One region of the Paenibacillus sp. AN1007 genome, then DNA from elsewhere that is predicted to be linked to it. Evidence: predicted binding sites of a transcription regulator. Region 1 holds the regulator's gene; the other holds the start of a gene.
What was found. Region 1 encodes Rex, which represses fermentation and respiration genes when NADH is low (regulators of the CRP and FNR family bind a similar motif). Its sites were predicted from a motif close to TTGTGAAATATTTCACAA; they were not measured.
Positions count from the first base shown of each region.

Region 2: the regulator Rex is predicted to act here: its motif matches at 1,980-1,997, upstream of adhE (bifunctional acetaldehyde-CoA/alcohol dehydrogenase).

Region 1 covers NZ_CP159992.1:1,794,322-1,798,304, reverse strand. Annotated here, with positions in the region: gene ABXS70_RS08255 (DUF5590 domain-containing protein) at 1-265, opposite strand, end outside; gene ABXS70_RS08250 (amidohydrolase) at 317-1,624, opposite strand; gene ABXS70_RS08245 (redox-sensing transcriptional repressor Rex) at 1,608-2,264, opposite strand; gene dinG (ATP-dependent DNA helicase DinG) at 2,458-3,983, opposite strand, start outside.
Region 2 covers NZ_CP159992.1:1,616,202-1,620,184, forward strand. Annotated here, with positions in the region: gene ABXS70_RS07310 (hypothetical protein) at 69-512, shown strand; gene ABXS70_RS07315 (hypothetical protein) at 620-793, shown strand; gene ABXS70_RS07320 (Crp/Fnr family transcriptional regulator) at 932-1,648, opposite strand; gene adhE (bifunctional acetaldehyde-CoA/alcohol dehydrogenase) at 2,078-3,983, shown strand, end outside.

The sequences.
Region 1 (3,983 bases):
TAACCCACACCATTACGTTTTGATTATCTTTATTTTTGGCGGTCATCGTCCAATAGATGTTGTCAGAGCCATTCTTCTCGCCCCAGACGTACTTTCGAAGCTCATCAGGCGATGTAATCCCCAACTGGTCTTGTGCGGCTTGTACAGCCAATGCCTCTTCTTTACGCTGATCTTGTGTTACATAGACGTAATACCTTTGAAGTCCAAACAAGATCAGAACCAGAATGAGCAGCGATATCCAGATCCACTTCTTTTTCTTCTTCAAGAGCTGAACTTCCTTTCTCTGAATACTGCGCGTTGATGGCCAGCTTGTCTTTTAACGGGCAAGAAGCTGATCAAAGGCCAATTGAGATTCCCGCAAAATGCGCTCCTCATCCATTGTCAAACACTCGCCATGTTTCACCACTTGTTTTCCGTCTACCCATACATGTTCCACATCTTTAGCCGAGGCAGAATAGATCGCATGAGAGATCAGATCCGTATGCGGATAAAAATGAGCCTGTTCAATATTCAGCGCAATAAAATCTGCCTTCATCCCCATTCGCAGCGCACCCGTGTCGTTCAGGAAAATAGACTTCGCGCCGAAACCTGTTCCAAGCAGCAGTGCTTCACCCGCAGGAACCGCAGTTGGATCGCCAGATACACCTTTATGAATCAGTGCGGCAAGTCTCATTTCCTCAAACATATCCAGGTTGTTGTTGCTTGCGGGTCCGTCTGTACCCAGAGACACGGTAACCCCTGCTTTCAACATAGCAGGCACACGGGCTACTCCGGAAGCAAGCTTTAGATTGCTGCCCGGATTATGCGATACTGCCACATCATGTCGGGCCAGAATCTCAATTTCTTCATCGTTCAGATGAACCGCATGGGCTACAAGCGATGGACGTGAGAAAAAGCCATGCTTCTCTAGGTGAGCTACAGGGCGCAGGCCGTAATCTGTCACGTTCTGCTCTACTTCACGTAATGTCTCTGACATATGCGTGTGCAGCGGCAGGTTAAGGTCATGCGCGGCCTGTACAAGCTTCTCTATGTAATCTGGAGGGCATGTGTAAGGTGCGTGCGGGGAGATAACCGTTGTGATCCGTCCATCCGCCTGTCCGTTCCATTCACGCGCAAATGCTGCGGACTCTTCCAGCTTGCGCATCTGCTCTTCTTCGGAACAAAGTCCAATCACACCGCGAGCCAGTGCAGCTCTTGCCCCGGACTGTTCAACCACTCTTGCCACCTGATCCATATGATCATACATGTCCAGGAACGCTGTTGTTCCGCCTTTTAGCATTTCAAGCACCGAAAGCGATGCGCCCCAGTAAACGTCTTCCGAAGTCATTTTTGCTTCCATCGGCCACATTTTTTCCTGGAGCCATACCTGAAGTGCCAGATCGTCCCCATGACCCCGAAGCAGTGACATGGCCGCATGACCATGCGTATTGATCAGACCCGGCAGGAAGAGAAGTCCTTTTCCATCCACTTTCGCCAGTTGCTCGTCTCCATCCGGCAGCGTCTCACCAATATGCACAATCTTGTCATCCTGAATGACCATATACCCTTGAACTATTGTCCAGTTTGCGCCTTCGTTTACGGCAAATTTACCGTTTTGAATTACCCATCTATTCGTTGTTGTCATCAGACTCTTCTTCCTTCCCGTTTTCTAAATAATAAGCCAAACTGAGCAGATCTGTTGTAAAGTCAGCGTGATGGATACGAACATGTGATGGTGTTTTTAGAATCGTTGGTGCAAAATTCAGAATTGCCTCGATTCCCGATTCAATCAGCTGATCCGCGACGTTCTGAGCTTCCGTATCCGGAACCGTAATAATCCCGATGCGAATGTTATCTTTTTGTACCGCTGCTGCAAGCTCTTCCATCGGCTGGACAGTCAGACTGTTAATCTTACTGCCAATCTTCGGTCCGAACGCATCAAAAATAGCAACAATCTTCATATTGTCTTTCAAGTAAGCATTGTAGTTGGACAACGCTTGTCCTAGATTACCCGCTCCAACCAGAGCCACATTAATCTGCTGGTCAATCTTCAAAATGTGACGAATCTTCTCGATCAGATAAGAAACGTCATACCCGATTCCTTTACGGCCAAAATCACCAAAATAAGCCAGGTCCTTGCGAATCTGGGCCGGATTCAGATCCAATCGCTGTCCAAGCTCCTGTGAAGAAACTGTGGTCACCTCACGCTGAACCAACTCGTTAAGATAACGCAAATATACGGGCAGACGCCGTACTACCGCTTCCGAAATTTTATCCGATTTCATTCCTGCTCCCCCTTACCATTGCCACGATAAAATAATAAATATTGAAAAATGGAGCATTCTGTATACATGCAAAATATGCATCATTCCTCATACAGAATGCCCGTATTGTTGGGATTATAAGTTCATGATGTGCTGCTTTTCGAAGTCTCTTTCGAGTTTAACGCTATGCAGAAGTACAATGCAATGCTATAGCTTACAAAATCGAATCATTTTCATTCACGATGGGACGATCCAGCCATTCGGCGATACGCGGAACCATCTGTTCTGTCAGCATATGCTCCATTTTGGGTCCAGGTAAGGAATACAGGAAGTACTTGCCATAATAAGCTTCAATTACTCGCGTATCATACACGATAACGATCCCCCGATCCTTGCCTGTCCGAACCAACCGGCCAAATCCCTGTTTGAACCGGATGACGGCCTGAGGGACAGACATTTTCATAAACGGATTTTTTTTCTGCTCCTGCAGCAGTTCACTCTTTGCTTCCAGAAGCGGATGGTTAGGCGGCTGAAACGGCAGCCTTACGATTGCGAGACAAGTGAGGGCTTCACCTGGAATATCTACCCCTTCCCAGAAGCTGCTCGTACCCAGCAGAACTGCCGCTTTGGCATCCTGGAATCTTCGTGTGAGCTTGGAACGGTTACCGCTGTCAACGCCTTGGCCCAATAGGGAGATATCATTCCCGGATAAAGCCTCCTTCAACGGCTCATACACTTGTCTCAGCATTTTGTATGAGGTGAACAGCACCATCATACGTCCCTGTGTCGCAATCGCCGTCTCGGCAAGGGACTGTACCAGCATCTGTACAAAGTGAGCATCTCCTACACTGCCTTTCAGACTTGGAAAATCACGCGGAATGACTAACAAGGCCTGTTCCCTATAATTGAACGGTGAAGGCAGCATGGATGTAAGAAGGCGGTTATTGTCGGAAGCTTCCTGCAGGCCAAGCTGTTCAATCATGAATTGGAATGACTTATCCACGGACAGCGTAGCCGACGTAAGCACAACGCTTTTCTTTTTATCAAAAAACATCTCTTTCAGCTGTGCACTTACATCTACAGGAACAGCATACAGCTGCAGTGATTTGCTGCGGAACTGGCCGCTGGCCTCCATCCAATACACCGTCTTGGCATCGTCCATACGCATGAAGAATCTTAAATTCTCCTTTAATGTCGTCAGATCCTTTAACAGCCCGGTGATATCCGTAATTAAACTGTCAGACTGATAATCGTCCTGATCCTCTTTCACTTCAAGCAGCAGCTTATCCCCTTTGCGCACCAAGTCACCAAGGGTCACATAGATTTGGTTCTCCAGTTCCTGCAGCTCCTGCCATTTCGCAGGTTTCTGCGAAGCCTTCAAACGAAGGGAGAACTGCCCGGTTTCACCTGGTGAAGCATCACTGCGTTCCGGCAGCAGGCCAAACAAAGCGTCGCTCAGACGGTCCCACATCTCCTTAACCTCAACGGCAAGCGGGAACATTTGATCCACCATAGAACCCCACTGCACCGCATTTTCATGTCCGGACAGCTGAGAACGCAGCATCGGCAGCTGACCGTTGCGGCTGTCTTTGAACAAGCGGGTCAGCGTGTGAACAAGGGTGAAGTACTTCATATGAAGACCCAGATGTTTACCTGCTACATCTTCCAGATGATGCGCCTCATCAATAACCAGACTTTCATACGCGGGCAGCAGCTGATGGGCAGCCTTCACGTCAGTAA
Region 2 (3,983 bases), 180 kb from region 1:
CAGAATGTGCCATAATAAAGGGTATGGACAACAGGGTGAATGATTTTACGCAGGGTGGTGTTACCTACATGATGAAGAAAATTCCCGGTTACATAGGTCTATGCTTGCTTATTCTCGCCATTTTGACGGGGTGTACCAGAGAGACGCAGCCTTCCGAGCAGCCGGTTGTCTCAGAGAAAGATTCAGCCAATACAATTACTGTTGCCATTGATGGCAGTACTTTTTTACCTGATGCGACGAAGTCCATCAAACGTGATTTCAGTGAAGGGTTAACGCTCAAAAAAGCTTTGCTGAACAGTGGACTGGTTGATTTTACGGCTGATGGCAGCCGCATCCAATCCGTGGGTGAGGTTTCGCTAGACTCCTCTCTAACCTGGGCAGTCAAGCTGAATGGCAAGGATGTTGAACTAGAGAATTGGGATACGGAGCTTCATGCCAAAGATGAAGTGATTATATACGTCAAAGCCGCTGACGGCGGGGCAGCGGTGCCGCTTATCAGACAACCCTGCTGAAAGTAAGTGGCGGCCCGGATAACCCGAATCTGAATCGGCAGTATGCCGGTATTTATGTACAGGAGTGCACGGTTCGTGACGTATTGAAGTCCAGTGGGGTTGTGCGGTTGTCGGAAAACAACAAATTTGTTGTAGCCGTGGAGAATATTACACCTAGGATGAACCAGCGCTGGGTGATTAAGGTGAATGAGAAGGAGTTAATGGAGAACGGATTGGATATGAAATTAAGTCCGCGTGATGCGGTAAAACTTGAACTTGTCAACACGTCCAATGCGTCCTGAAAAATAATAGGAAGCACGAAAAGCCCAATGATGGTTCATTTTATTGGGCTCTTTACGTATCATGAATTCTTTTACAAGTCATATCTTTAAGCGGCCTGAACAGCTCGGCTCGACTCAGCAAAAGGCAGACTGCAGATTTTAGATGCGGCAGATTTCATTCGGACACAGTTCGCAGTGACAGATGCCCTGCAGCATTTTCAGATCTTTGATAACAATCATGCCGTTGTCATATTCAATCGCGTCTTTCTTGCGAAGATCACTAAGCATGCGGTTCACACTTTCACGTGTAGCTCCAATCATATTGGACAGGTCAGTGTGTGTAATTTTTTTATGAATCATCACATGATCCCCATGGAGTTCGCCATAGGAATTAGACAGCCGAATCAAGGTAGAACAGAGCGCCCCTGGTTTGCCGTACAGCATCAAATCCCGAAACTTGGTTTGGGTGAGACGATGGTGAATGCCCATCCACTTCATGAAATCAATCGCAAAGTCACAATGCTGACAAATCAGCATCTCCAGATCCTTATGTTCAAGTACGCCAATCTCGCTGTCCTCCAGGACTTCCGCCGAAAAGCTGTGTCTGGAGCCGAAGAACGGATCAGCCTGACCAATCATGTCTCCCGTCTGGTACATATACATAATCAGTTCCTTGCCCTCGTCCGTTGATTTGGTAATTTGGGCACGTCCCCGTTTCATATAATAAAGTTTGTCAGAGACGTCACCTTCCCAGTACAGATGTGTTCCTTCCGGGTAAGTACGGTCTTTCATCGTGACGAGCAGATGGTTAAAATTTACTTCCGAGAAACAGTTGGTATTTCCGCGCTTTTCCAGTACATTTGTTAGTTCTCCCATACGTTGATCTCCCCTTTGTCTCCCCGGTCAGCTGATCATTACCTGCTTGATGCTTCCGAGGTTCGCCGCAAACTGTGCCATCCTGATCTGGGCATCTCGGCCGTGTGGAGGTACGGTACAAATTGCGGTGGTTCAATTTTTAAGTTCAGTATATACCTAATCTTACCGTTTGAGGGGCATGGAAAGCGTTTAAAAATGGCGAAATTTCAAACATTGTGATTAAATTCACTTTTGGAGGGGAAGCATGAGGCTAAAGGGCTGCTATTTTAAATAGAAAGGGAAATGTCCCTTTCGCGGGGCTCTTAAAAACTTAACTAAAATTTGTCATACTTTGTGAAAAAAATCACATAATATATCTTTTCCCCATGATACGATGTGGATGTAAAGAAGAGAGACAAACCAATACGAACCTTTAGGAGGATGAGGGAGATGGCTGTAAAGAATGAAGTCGCCCCAACAAAAGAACCGACAGCAGGTCAGTATATTCAAACGTTAATTGACAAAGCAAACAAAGCACATGCAGCATTCATGTCCATGGATCAGGAACAAATTGACCGGATTGTGCAGGCTATGGCGCTTGCGGGACTGGATAAACATATGATGCTCGCCAAGATGGCCGTAGAAGAAACAGGACGCGGTGTGTATGAAGATAAAATTATTAAAAATATATTCGCTACAGAGTATGTTTATAACAGCATTAAATACGAAAAAACAGTAGGCGTTATTGAAGACAATGAGTACGACAGCTTCCAGAAAATTGCGGAGCCGGTTGGTATTATCATGGGGATCACGCCTGTAACCAACCCGACATCCACCACGATGTTTAAAGCACTGATTGCGATTAAAACACGTAACCCGATTATCTTTGGTTTCCACCCTTCAGCACAGAAATGCAGCCGCGAGGCAGCCAGAATTCTGCTTGAAGCTGCTGTGAAAAACGGCGCTCCAGCCGACTGTATCCAATGGATTGATGATCCGTCCATGGATCGTACCAACGCACTGATGAATCACAATGACGTGGCTCTCATCCTTGCGACAGGCGGATCAGCCATGGTGCGTGCAGCATACAGCTGTGGTAAACCGGCGCTGGGCGTAGGACCGGGTAACGTACCTTGCTTTATTGAAAAAAGTGCAGATATCAACCAGGCGGTAACGGATTTGATTCTGTCGAAGTCTTTTGACAATGGTATGATCTGTGCTTCCGAACAAGCGGTTATTATTGAAGAACCGATCTTCGATCAAGTGAAAAAGAAAATGATTACGAATGGCTGTTACTTTGTAAACAAAGACGAAGCCGCCAAATTGACGGCAGGTGCGATCAACGCAGAGAAATGTGCAGTTAACCCGACCATTGTAGGTCAGTCCGCTGTGAACATTGCCAAAATGTGCGGCATTGAAGTACCGGCAGGCACTAAAATTCTGGTAGCCGAGATTGAAGGTGTGGGCACCAAATTCCCATTGTCCGCAGAGAAACTGAGTCCGGTGCTGGCATGTTACAAAGTAAAAACCGCAAAAGATGGTATTGAGCGTGCAGCAGAAGTGGTTGCTTTTGGCGGAATGGGTCACTCCTCCGTGATTCACTCGAACAATGAAGAAGTGATCAACCAGTTTGCGGATCGCCTGCAAACCGGACGGATTATCGTGAACTCACCTTCAACACATGGTGCAATCGGAGATATCTACAATACGAATATGCCATCACTGACTCTGGGTTGTGGATCGTACGGACGTAACTCAACATCTTCTAACGTAACGGCTGTAAACTTAATCAACGTGAAAAGGGTGGCTCGTCGTACCGTGAATATGCAGTGGTTCAAAGTGCCGAACAAAGTATACTTCGAAAAAGGGGCAACCCAATACCTTGCCAAAATGCCGGACATTACCCGTGTAGCGATTATTACAGATGCGATGATGGTCAAACTCGGATATGTGGAAAAAGTAGAGCATTATCTGCGTCAACGTCAGACACCGGTTGCGATTGAAGTTTTCTCTGAAGTTGAGCCTGACCCGTCAACAACAACAGTAGATCGCGGTAAAGCAATGATGGAACGCTTCCAGCCGGACTGCATTATCGCGCTCGGCGGCGGATCACCGATGGATGCTGCCAAAGCGATGTGGTTGTTCTATGAGTACCCAGATACCGACTTTAACAACCTGAAACAAAAATTCATGGATATTCGTAAACGGATCTACAAATATCCAAGACTCGGATCGAAAGCAAAATTTGTAGCTATTCCAACAACATCAGGTACAGGTTCTGAAGTTACATCGTTTGCGGTAATTACGGATAAAGAGCACGGCAATACCAAGTATCCGCTGGCTGACTATGAATTGA